DNA from 3 places in the Staphylococcus sp. 11262D007BW genome. Region 3 is predicted to be linked to each of the others. Evidence: riboswitches for the same ligand, from Rfam matches in the RefSeq annotation. Region 3 holds a riboswitch; each other region holds the start of a gene.
The links. Region 3 has a riboswitch for S-adenosylmethionine ahead of ACEE93_RS01800 (methionine ABC transporter ATP-binding protein). Riboswitches for the same ligand answer to the same signal wherever they lie in the genome.
Positions count from the first base shown of each region.

Region 1: it holds a riboswitch for S-adenosylmethionine, as region 3 does, so the genes downstream of both, metK (methionine adenosyltransferase) here and ACEE93_RS01800 (methionine ABC transporter ATP-binding protein) in region 3, are expected to answer to the same signal.
Region 2: it holds a riboswitch for S-adenosylmethionine, as region 3 does, so the genes downstream of both, ACEE93_RS07180 (M20 family metallopeptidase) here and ACEE93_RS01800 (methionine ABC transporter ATP-binding protein) in region 3, are expected to answer to the same signal.

Region 1 covers NZ_JBPWPJ010000001.1:1,205,086-1,209,377, forward strand. The annotation lists gene ACEE93_RS05835 (NERD domain-containing protein) at 1-353, opposite strand, end outside; gene metK (methionine adenosyltransferase) at 451-1,641, opposite strand; SAM riboswitch class I at 1,750-1,857, opposite strand; gene pckA (phosphoenolpyruvate carboxykinase (ATP)) at 2,129-3,709, shown strand; gene ACEE93_RS05850 (alpha/beta hydrolase family protein) at 3,759-4,292, opposite strand, start outside.
Region 2 covers NZ_JBPWPJ010000001.1:1,442,564-1,446,855, reverse strand. The annotation lists gene ACEE93_RS07195 (pyrimidine-nucleoside phosphorylase) at 1-458, shown strand, start outside; gene ACEE93_RS07190 (DoxX family protein) at 472-825, shown strand; gene ACEE93_RS07185 (S-ribosylhomocysteine lyase) at 899-1,369, opposite strand; SAM riboswitch class I at 1,538-1,644, shown strand; gene ACEE93_RS07180 (M20 family metallopeptidase) at 1,743-2,927, shown strand; gene ldmS (L-aspartate--L-methionine ligase LdmS) at 2,930-4,108, shown strand; gene ACEE93_RS07170 (DUF2750 domain-containing protein) at 4,208-4,292, shown strand, end outside.
Region 3 covers NZ_JBPWPJ010000001.1:348,672-352,963, reverse strand. The annotation lists gene ACEE93_RS01810 (MetQ/NlpA family ABC transporter substrate-binding protein) at 1-536, opposite strand, end outside; gene ACEE93_RS01805 (methionine ABC transporter permease) at 562-1,257, opposite strand; gene ACEE93_RS01800 (methionine ABC transporter ATP-binding protein) at 1,250-2,278, opposite strand; SAM riboswitch class I at 2,407-2,513, opposite strand; gene ACEE93_RS01795 (thioredoxin family protein) at 2,551-2,868, opposite strand; gene ACEE93_RS01790 (toprim domain-containing protein) at 2,834-3,229, opposite strand; gene gcvH (glycine cleavage system protein GcvH) at 3,323-3,703, opposite strand; gene ACEE93_RS01780 (arsenate reductase family protein) at 3,770-4,126, opposite strand.

The DNA of each region.
Region 1 (4,292 bases), 860 kb from region 3:
CGTTTTTCTGCTACTAAACGCTCTCGAATCCCTAATAAACGCATGTCCGTTACATATTCACTACGATTTTTTGAAAATAATTTTAACGCATCAATTTCACGGTCTTTGGAAGATACCATTGATTCAAATTCTTGCTTATGTTTTGTATCGGCTTTTTTCTTTTCGATACGGATTTTTTCTATTTCTTCATCGCGCTCGTGCTTTAATTTTTCTTGTTTTGTTTCAAATTGTTGTGCATATTTCGATTGCGCTTTCTTTTTACTATTCAATGTAACAATGAATAACAGTAAAAATATCACTGCAAGAACAATAGCTGCAATTAAGCCAATTTCCATTGGACCAAATTGTGTCATTTTTAAATTACCTTCCTTTTATCTCGTTAATCTATACTTAAACCATTATATTAGATAAATATTAAATTAGCCATAGATAATCTAAAAATACACCGTTTTATTTTAAAGTTTCTTTTAGTACTTCTACTTTATCTGTATTTTCCCATGGTAATTGAATATCATTTCTTCCGAAGTGTCCATATGCTGCAGTTTGACGATAAATTGGACGTTGTAAATCCAACATTTTAATAATGCCCGCAGGACGTAAATCAAAGTTTTGACGTACAGCTTCAATTAATGCTTCTTCACTCACTGAACTTGTACCAAATGTATCGATTGAAATAGATACTGGTTGTGCTACACCAATCGCATAGGCTAACTGCACTTCACACTTATCTGCAATGCCAGCAGCTACAATATTTTTAGCAACATAACGTGCAGCATAAGCTCCAGAGCGGTCTACTTTTGTAGGATCCTTACCTGAGAATGCACCGCCGCCGTGACGCGCATAACCACCGTACGTATCAACAATAATTTTTCGACCTGTTAAACCGGCGTCACCTTGTGGGCCACCAATAACAAAACGTCCAGTAGGGTTAATGAAGAATTTAGTCTCTTCATCTAATAATTTTGAATCAATGACTGGATAAATGACATGTTTTTTAATATCATTTTGAATCTTTTCTAATTCAATTTCTTCATGATGTTGTGATGATACGACAATCGTGTCAATGCGTTGAGGTTGATGTTGCTCATCATACTCAATTGTAACTTGTACTTTGCCATCAGGACGTAAATACTCTAAAGTGCCATCTTTACGCACTTCTGATAAGCGTTTAGCTAATTTGTGAGATAAATCTATAGGTAAAGGCATAAATGTATCTGTTTCATTTGTAGCATAACCAAACATTAATCCTTGGTCTCCAGCACCAGTGTTAAGTTGTTCTTCACTTGTTTCATCACGATATTCTAGTGCGCGATCAACACCTTGTGCAATATCTGGAGATTGTTCATCGATTGCAGTTAATACAGACATCGTTTTGAAATCATATCCATATTTAGCGCGTGTATATCCAATTTCTTTAACAGTCTCTCGTACGACTTTTGGGATATCCACATATGTAGATGTAGAAATTTCTCCAGAGATTAACGCCATTCCTGTTGTAACTGTTGTTTCGCAAGCAACACGTGCATTGGGATCACCATTTAAAATGGCATCTAAAATGGCATCAGAAATTTGGTCTGCAATCTTATCTGGATGGCCTTCAGTAACTGATTCTGATGTAAATAAACGTTTATTATTTGACATAACATACTCCTTTAAAATGTATTACGAGCATTCTCTATATCTGAGCTAAATAAAAAAGAGCCTTTCAACACTACCAAAGATAGAGTGAAGGCTCAAAACGTCCATTCGCTCTTATCGTTCAGACTATGTGTCTGCAAACGGTTTGGCACCTTTCTTTGTTCAAAGAGGTTGCTGGGTTTCATAGGGTCCATGTCCCTCCACCACTCAGGATAAGAGAATCCACTTTGTTTATATTACAATACCTCAATTAAATATGTCAATTTTCTTACACGAAAACCTATTAAGGCTGTCAAGCTTGTCATTTTAATTATAAATCAACCTATCTCAAATACTTATAATTTGTACATTTATACATATTCATTCAATGTACACGTTATTTCTAGTTAAAATGTCATTTAACTGTATAGATTAATTCTCTAATGTGTTATACTCTTTTAGTGTAAAGGCTTACATTATCGACGCCGAAAAATTACTGGAGGGATATTTCATGTCATTTGATACAAAACAAATGGACGCACTTATTGACAAGCCTACTTCACATTTTCAACTTACAACAACTGAACTCTACAACAAAATTTTAAAACGCGATGAAGCAGAATTAACTGAGCTTGGCGCAATTAATGCCAAAACTGGTGAATACACTGGTCGTTCCCCTAAAGACAAATTTATCGTAGACAACCCACAAGTAAAAGACGATATCGACTGGGGTTCAATTAACCAACCTATTTCAGAAGATAAGTTTTTAAATCTTTATCATCAAGTACTTGATTATCTTGATCAAAAAGATGAAGTGTTTGTATTTAACGGTTATGCAGGCAGCGACAAAGATTCTCAACTTAAACTTACTGTCATTAATGAGTTTGCATGGCATAATTTATTTGCACAAAATATGTTTATCAGACCAAGCTCAAAAGAAGAAGCTTCAAAAATTCGCTCTGATTTTACTATCGTTTCAGCGCCTACTTTTAAAGCAGACCCTGAAAAAGATGGTACGCGTTCTGAAACATTTGTCATTATCTCTTTCAAACATAAAATCGTATTAATTGGTGGTACGGAATATGCAGGAGAAATGAAAAAATCAATCTTCTCTGTCATGAATTACTTATTACCACAACAAGATATTATGAGTATGCATTGCTCTGCGAATGTTGGTGAAAAAGGTGACGTAGCACTATTTTTCGGACTTTCTGGAACAGGAAAAACAACTCTTTCAGCTGATCCAGATCGTAAGTTAATCGGAGACGATGAACACGGTTGGAACGCTAATGGTGTCTTCAATATTGAAGGTGGCTGTTATGCAAAAGCAATCAACTTATCTGCTACAAAAGAACCACAAATCTATAACGCCATTCGTTATGGTACTGTTTTAGAAAATTTAGTAGTCGATGAACATGGTTATATCGATTTTGATGATAACCGTTACACTGAAAACACACGTGCAGCTTATCCGATTCATCATATCGATAATATCGTTTTACCATCAAAAGCATCTCATCCGAACACAATTATTTTCTTAACAGCTGATGCATTTGGTGTTTTACCACCTATTTCAAAATTAACGAAAGATCAAGCGATGTATCATTTCTTAAGTGGTTTCACTTCAAAACTAGCAGGTACTGAACGTGGTATCACTGAACCACAACCTTCATTCTCAACATGTTTTGGTGCCCCATTCTTACCTTTAAATGCGAATGTCTACGCTGATTTATTAGGTGAGTTAATTGATAAACATGAAGTAGACGTTTATCTTGTAAACACAGGATGGACTGGCGGTAAATATGGAGAAGGTAATCGTATCCAGTTAAAATACACACGTAAAATGGTTAATGATGCTATTAGTGGTAAACTTAAAGACGTTCCATTTGAACAAGATGACGTATTTGGTTTAAATATCCCTACATCTGTTGAAGATGTACCAACTACTATTTTAAACCCTAAAAATGCATGGACAGATAAAGAAGCATATGATGCACAAGCTAATGATTTAATTTCTCGCTTTAAAGAGAACTTCAAAAAATTTGGTGAAGCCTCTAGCGATTTAGAAAAAAATGGCGGTTTTAAAGGTTAATCATTATCTACTAAAAAATCGAGGGCAGTGGTCCCTCGATTTTTTAATATTATGCTTTCTCACTCGACTGCTCAATACGATCCATCCAATGATAAATATAGTCTAACACCTTAGCCATCGCATCAGGTCGTGGCACATGTCCTTCGTGTTGTTGATATAACGTTTCAAAATAAACATCTTGTTCTCTTAAATGTTGCTCCAAAGCATAGGATTGATGAATCCCCACTTGAATATCTTGATGTCCATGTATAATTAAAATCGGTGGTGATGAGGCATCGATTTGCTTCATTGCATCTCTTTGACGATAGGCTTCTATCTGTTTTTTAGGATGTCCTACCATTCGACGTAACATGCCCCTTAAATCAACACGTTCTTCGTACATCAAATGTAAGTCTGTAACACCACCCCAAATGATATAACTATCTGCTTGTACCTTTTGATAAGTCAATAACCCTTGGATTCCTCCACGTGAAAACCCTATTAAATGTAAATAGGCTTGTGGATACTGATCTTTTAAATAACGTACAGCTTCAGTCACGTCTTTTAAATCGTTCCCTGCAAAGTCATCACGCCCCTCACTACC
Region 2 (4,292 bases), 1.1 Mb from region 3:
TGGCTCAAAAGGCAGAGACATTAGATGAGGCACGTCAAAAATTACAGGAAGTGATCGATAATGGTAAAGCGCTTGAAAAGTTTAAAACATTTTTAGACATTCAAGGCGGCGATGCTTCTGTAGTTGATGATCCTACACGTTTACCTCAAGCACAATATCAAATTGAGTTACCAGCAAAAAAATCAGGTGTCGTGTCAGAGATTGTTGCTAATGAGATTGGCATTGCTTCTATGATGTTGGGCGCAGGTCGTCAAACGAAAGAAGATCAAATTGATTTAGCGGTCGGCCTTAAATTGCATAAAAAAGTGGGAGACACTGTGTCTGAAGGAGAAAGTTTGTTAACGATTTATGCTAATCGCGAAAATGTTGAAGATGTAAAGCAAAAATTGTACGATAATATTGCGATTCAAGATACGACAACATCTCCAGATTTAATTTATAAAGTCATTACAGAATAAAAAGGATGGTAAAATGAAGCGTTTATTAAGAATTGTAATGGGTCTTGCCTTTGGTATGATTGGTATTTTACATTTCACAAGAGAACGACAATTTCGTCGTATCGTCCCGCACTATTTGCCGCTTCGTAAAACAGCGGTACTTGTCACAGGGGTATTTGAAATGATGATTGGGTTAGTTTTAGTGTTTAAACGCCCTTCATATATGTTTAAACATGGGATAATCGCCTTTTTATGGGCAGTTTTACCAGCAAACATTTATATGGCGCGTAAACAGCTCCCATTAGGTGACAAACATTTACCGAAATCAGTGCTATACGCTAGAATACCAATGCAATTTGTCTTAATGGCAATCATTCGTAAATTATAAAAATAGCCCTTGAGTTCACACTAGGTTATGGAACTCAAGGGTTATTTTATTGAATATTTATCATGGTGTAGAGTTATTTGCCATTACCATAAATATCATGCCATTGATCGCGATGATCTAAAAAACTTTGAGCAATCTCTTTTGCACCTTCTAAAGAATGTGATGCTGCCCAGCCACATTGTACTTCGTTGCATGCTGGTACTTCTGATGCATTAAGTACATCGTTTAATGTTTTTTCTACAATATCTAGCACATCATCGTAGTTATCATGGTTAATGAATGATACGTAGAATCCAGTTTGACAACCCATTGGACTTAAATCTACTACTTTGTCAGTATGGTTGCGAATGTTTTCAGCCATTAAGTGTTCTAAAGAATGAAGTCCCGGCATTTCCATATGTTCTTTGTTAGGTTGTTTAAAGCGAATATCATATTTATAAATTTCATCGCCATTTAATCCTTCCATTTTACCTGCAAGGCGGATAAATGGTGCAACAACTTTTGTATGATCTAAGTTAAAACTTTCAACGTTCATTTTAGGCATTCAAATCAACCTCCTATATCTTTTAATTTCATTTTAACATATTTTAGTCTAGATAAAACATCTTAAAGATGAGTATTTAACTCTGATTTATTAATAGATATATGAAAATTTAGAATATTGAATGACAAATCGTGTTAAATCGGTTAAACTGTTTAATAACTTAATAAAAATTTATCAAGAGTGGTGGAGGGACTTGGCCCTACGAAACCCCGCAACCTCATCGACATACGATAAAGGTGCTAAATCCAACAGCGTTGAATGCTGAAAGATAAATAACGACAAGATGTTATCAACCTTATCTCATCACACTTGATATAACAGGTGATTGAGTTTACGGTTTGGTAACTTTTTTTATTTGGAAGGGGAGAAGAGAATGGTTACAACACAACAACATATTTTAGACTATATTGATAATCATCGACTCACATATATTGATATGAGTCATCAAATACATGAACGACCTGAAGTCGGCAATGAAGAATTATTTGCATCACGATTATTAATCGACCACTTAAAAAGTCATCAATTTGAAGTTACAAAAGATATTGCCGGGCATGCAACAGGATTTATTGCAGAATATGAATCCTCTAAAGAAGGTCCGACAATTAGCTATTTAGCGGAATACGATGCGTTACCTGGGTTAGGGCATGCGTGTGGTCATAATATTATTGGGACAGCTAGTGTGTTGGCAGCTATAGCATTAAAACAAGTGATTGATGAGATTGGAGGTCGAGTGGTCGTCTTTGGTTGCCCTGCTGAAGAAGGTGGAGAAAATGGCAGCGCCAAAGCGTCTTATGTTAAAGAGGGGCTATTTGATGAGGTGGATGTGGCATTAATGGTGCATCCAGGCAACGAAACGTATCCTACCATTCCTACATTAGCTGTAGATGTATTAGACATTAAATTTTTTGGAAAAAGTGCACATGCGTCGGAAAATGCTTATGAAGCGCGAAATGCACTAGATGCTATGCTAAGTTTTTTTAATGGCATCAGCCAACTAAGACAACATATCCGTCAAACAGATCGTGTACATGGTGTGATTTTAAACGGTGGAGAAGCGGCGAATATTATTCCAGATTTTACACACGCTCGTTTTTATACGAGAGCAATGTCTCGTAAAGAGTTAGATGTACTTACTGAACGTGTCCATCAAATTGCCAAAGGTGCAGCAATTCAAACAGGATGTCGTTATGAATTTGATCCTATTCAAAATGGGGTGAACGAATTTGTTCGTAATACACAACTTGATTTATTGTTCGAAAAGCATGCGACCACTTTAGGCGAAGAAGTTAGTCATGATGACTTCGGATATGGGTCTACTGATACAGGCAATGTCAGTCATGTCGTACCCACGATTCATCCACATATTAAAATTGGGCCAAGAAGCTTAGTAGGACATACCCATCGTTTTCGAGAAGCAGCACAGAGTCCAATGGGAGATAAAGCGTTGATAAAAGGTGCTAAAATTATTGCAACAATGGGGGCAGAATTAATTCAAGACGAGGCATTATTGACATCTATTCAAGCGCACCATCAAAAGTTAAAGGAGAAATTATAATGATGATGACATCTCCGAAAATGACGATGGGTGAACTGTATGATTCAAATGTAGTGTATACGTCGCGTCCTTCTTATGTGTCTAACCCTTGGCTTGAACCGGATGAACATCAATCTAACTTTTTAACTGGACGGGAGTTATTGATTTCAGATCTTCCAGTGATTGTGCATGAGGCAAGTATTACGTCAAAGTTAGAGACATTATTTAAGTTAGTCGATCAAACTGTGCCGCAAAATTTATACACCTTTAATAATCAAGAAAGTTATGAAACATTATTAAAGACTTTAGTGAATGATGAAGATCAACGCATCTATTTTCAATATGTGCATGGGGAAGATATTGTAGCTGATAATAAATACGCTATTAATAAAGATCTTTTTGTTCAATTGAATAATAAATCGAATATTTCTAAATGGACAAATGGTAAGTATTTACCAAAGCGTCAAATTGTCAGTGTAGATGCATTTGAAAGTGAAATCGCACATTGGTCTTTACCTGTTGTGATTAAACCAGGTGATGAATTGCCTACAGCAGGGGGATATGGCGTCATGATATGTTATACAGAGGAAGATTTAGCAAAAGCGAAAGCACGTATCTATCACGCTAAAGAAGCCACACAGACACTCATTATTGAAGATTGTATTGAAGCGGTAGACAATTATTGTGTCCAGTTTGCACGTCATCCTGAAGAAGGGATCGTATATATAGGTTCAGCCAAACAGTTGACGAACGCGTATGGATTTTATAATGGCAATATTAATGCCCAAGATGTACCGGAAAAAGTCATTCAAGCCGGGAGAGAACTCATGCAAAACGCAGTAGATGAGGGATTTATCGGTATTGCAGGATTTGACTTATTAGTAGATGATAAAGGGGACGTTTATGCAATAGATCTAAATTATCGCCAGAATGGGTCGACAAGTATGTTGTTATTAGAACCTGTGTTAAATGGTAACTATCATAAATTTTATAGTTATTTTGCAAATGGTGATAATGAACGATTCTTCAACGCCATTAAGGAATTTGTTCAAAAAGGGGTGTTGTATCCACTCTCTTATTATGATGGTGATTGGTATGAGGATGAACAAGTGCAATCTAGATTCGGTGGTATTTGGCACGTCAATAGTGAAACAGAATTGAATAAATATGAACATGACTTTTTAGAAAAAGCTGGTCTTTAGAAATTTAAATAGAGTGTCATAATGATTCTCCATTCATTGACGAAAGATGAAAACTAGTTTATATTCAAAATTAAGTTGATATGGTAAAGGAGCTTAATTATGTCATATAAAAATGAACGCTTTTATGAAGACATTTTGACAAATGAACAATTTTATTTTGCAGTAAAAGACAAAAAGATTATTA
Region 3 (4,292 bases):
TCAAATGTTGCATCTTTAATATCAACACCATCTTTAATTGTAACGAGACCTTCATCTACGAAAAACTTTAAGAAACGACCTTGCTCAGCTGGATTGTTTGAAACAAAGACTTCTGCATTGTCTGGTAAGTCTTTTAAGCTATCATATTTTTGAGAGTAAACAGCCATTGGTTCCAAATGTACATCGCCTGCTGATTCAATTTTGTAGCCTTTATCTTTCTTTTCAGTTTCAAGATATGGTGTGTGTTGGAAGAAGTTAGCATCTAATTCTCCCGCATCTAATAATTTGTTAGGTGTAGTATAATCATTAATTGTTTTAATTTCTAAATCATATCCTTCTTTTTCTAAAATCGGCTTAGCTTCTTCTAAAATTTCAGCATGTGGCGCTGGTGAAGCACCGACAACGATTTTTTTATCCTCACCATTACCGCCGTTTGCATCACTTGTATCTCCTTTTTCACCTTTAGAATCATTGCCACAAGCTGCAAGGACAATCCCTAATGTTAAAATAACTACTAACGATAAAACTCTTTTCATATTGATCTTCCCCCTTTATAATCAGTTATCTTTTATCAATTTTATTTGTAATCCAATCCCCTAAGAATTGAATGATAAAAACAATAATTAAAATCAAAATGGTAGAAATTAAAATGACGTCATTTTGGTTACGTGTAAATCCTGTGAGATATGCTAAGTTTCCAAGACCACCTGCACCGATAACCCCTGCAATGGCAGTAGAACCAACAAGTGCAATCGCAGTTACTGTAATACCAGAAACTAGCGCTGGTGAAGATTCCGGAATTAATACCTTTAATACAATCACCCAAGTATTAGCGCCCATGGAACGCGCAGCTTCAATGACACCTTTATCAATTTCTTTTAATGCAATCTCTACTAAACGACCATAGAATGGTGATGCTCCTATAATTAACGCGGGTAAGGCACCCGTTGGACCACTAATCGTACCTAAAATTAAACTTGTAAAAGGAATTAATAGTAAAATCAAAATAATGAACGGAATGGCACGAAATAGGTTTACAAAAAATGAAACGATGCCGTAGAAAATACGTCCTATTTTAGATTTACTTTTTGAAGTTAAAAACAAGATAATCCCTAAAATCAAACCTAATACAAATGAAAATAAGGTCGATACTACCGTCATATAGAGCGTTTCATATGTAGCGGTCCATACTTCCTCCCATTGGACATTAGGCATTGTAATCATTTCTTGGATAATCTCACTAAAGCTCTTACCCATGACGGACCACCTCCACAGCAATATTTTTCGTACTTAAATCTTCTTCCAATGCCTTAAATTGATCTTGTGAGATGGCTGTAATATGTACAAGTAAAAAACCAACTGCGCCAGTTTTTGTGTTTTTGATATTTCCTTCAAGAATATTTGCAGCAATTTGATGTGTGCGCGTAATGTACGAAATGACAGGTTCTGTCGTATGTTCCCCTGAGAAAATGAACTTGACTAACATATCATCCTTTTCTAGCGGGATAGTACTAGTGATGTCGTCTTCATCATTTGAAGGTTCTAAATCTTCTCGAACAAAACGTTTAGTAACCTTGTGTTTAGGGTTTTGAAAGACTTCAGAGACCTCTCCTTGTTCAATCACTCGCCCTTGTTCCATCACTGCTACCTCATCGCAAATACGTCGAATGACATTCATCTCATGGGTAATGACAACGATGGTTAAGTTCTTTTCTTTTTTGAGCTCCACTAGCAAATCTAAAATTTCATCTGTCGTTTGTGGATCTAAGGCACTCGTCGCTTCGTCACATAACAAGACTTCTGGGTCATTTGCTAACGCTCTAGCAATACCAACTCTTTGCTTTTGTCCTCCAGATAACTCAGATGGGTAAGCATTCTCCCTTCCCTCTAATCCTACTCTTTCAATTAAATGAAGTGCCTTAGTTTTAGCTTCACGCTTAGGTACACCTGCCACTTCAAGAGGAAACTTAATGTTATCTAATACGGTACGAGACCAAAGTAAGTTGAAATGCTGAAAAATCATACTTACTTTTTGGCGTTTTTTCCTTAATGCCGCTTTGGTTAATTGACCAATATGATCACCACCAATAATAACGTCACCAGATGTTGGTGCTTCCAGATAATTCAATAAACGCACTAACGTACTTTTTCCAGCTCCCGAAAATCCGATTATTCCGAAAATTGTTCCAGTATCGATGTTTAAATCAACTTGATCGACAGCTGTTACTTTTTTAGACTTCGAAGTATATTGCTTAACTAAATTTTTAAGCTCAATCATAACACTATATCCCCCTAACAAACTTACTCCCGAAATAAAATGAGTTCATCTTAACGACGATTGACGATTTAAATCAAAAAATGCTTTCTCTTTTGAATAAAAGAGAAAGCATTGTATCAACGTCGCTTCTCTCATCTTCAAAAGTCCAAAAAAACTTTATGTGAATTGGCACCATTTCACGTTTGACGGTTGCCGGGCTTCTTAGGGCACATCCCTCCACCACTCTTGATAAGAGTTTTCTGAATATTTAATTGTCTATTATATTATCATCATCACGTTGATTCGTCAATCGCCTTTTTTAAATTTTCTAATAAAAAGGGGACAGACTGAAACGCGTAAATGCGTTTAACTTCTTGATCATAATTCATAATCAGTAAAATAGGCACTGATTGAATCTCATAATCTTGACTAAAGTCCGGATGAAAATTTAAATCTATTTTCACTAAAGGCAAATTTACAATGTCATTCGCAATGTCTAACATACGCTCAGACATTTTACACGTCCCGCACATCGGTGTATAACCAAATATAAGATGTACAGGTTCATCTTTATTTTTAGATATATTGTTCAATTGCTCTGAAACATTCATGATATCCATACTTTCCTTTGACATAAAAATCGTTTTTCACGTTAAATCCAAAACGTCCTAACACATTTGAGAGGTAATCACGAGGACAACGCGCCACTTCAGTGTAAGTAGAATCCACAAATATATCAATACGTTCGCTCAAATATTTTGAAAACCACTTACGAATGTGGCGTCCTTCTGTATCAGCATCTACGAGTATATAGACTTGCTTATCATATAATGACTCTAGCATATTGTCCATTTTCTCGATGCTCATTGTGCCATGTGTACATATAATATCAACCGGTTCGTTTAACACTTCTTTTACCCTTTTTTTATCAGATTTACCTTCTACAACAATTACTTTATTTATGATCGCCATAGTCTTCACCTTCTAAATAGTCTGAGAGTAAAATTGATACCAAAAAACTCCCGGATAAACAAGTTACCAAGGAGTCTCAATAAAAAATAAGTATTATTCACCAATCATGTCTTCGTAAGCTGAAGCATCCATTAATGCGTCTAACTCACTTTCATCACTAAGTTCAATTTTAACCATCCATGCTTTTTCATATGGTGATTCATTGACTGCTTCCGGTTCATCTTCTAAATCTTCATTTACTTCCACAACTTTACCTGTAAGTGGAGAATATAATTCAGATACAGTTTTTACAGATTCAACGCTACCGAAAGTTTCACCTTCTGAAACTTCGTCGTCTACTTCTGGAAGTTCAACGAAAACGATATCTCCTAATTCGCTTTGTGCGAAGTCTGTAATACCGATTAAAGCAACATTTCCGTCAACTTTAACCCATTCATGTTCTTTTGAATACTTAAATTCATTTGGCACTGCCACGTGAATCCCCTCCTATTTTTAATTACATATTAATGATGACATATCGCTTGAATTCTATCAACTATTTTAACGAACCCAAGTATCTTTATAAACGTCCTCTTTAAACCCTACAGTCACTTTATCACCAGAAATGGCTAATGGACGTTTCACTAACATACCGTCAGATGCCAATAATTCTAGTTTTTCATCGTCAGACATATCTTTTAACTTATCTTTTAAATTTAATTCGCGATATTTAGCACCATGTGTATTGAATAATTTTTTAATTTCAATACCAGAATCTTCTACAATCTTCGCAAATTCTTCTTTAGTAGGTGTGTGTTGCACAATGTCGATAGGTTCATAACTCACACCGTACTCTGATAAAAATTGAGCCGCTTTTTTACATGTTGTGCATTGTCGGTATTGATAAAATTTAATCATAAGCTACCTCCTAAATTTAATTAATATAAATATAGCAAAGTTTTCAATAATTAGATACTTTTTTAATATATACCCACTTTATCGATTTTATAGCATGCTCATTTCGAAGGATGACTTCATAGGTGGATTTCGTTATAATATGGTTACGACATTTACTTGGAGGTTT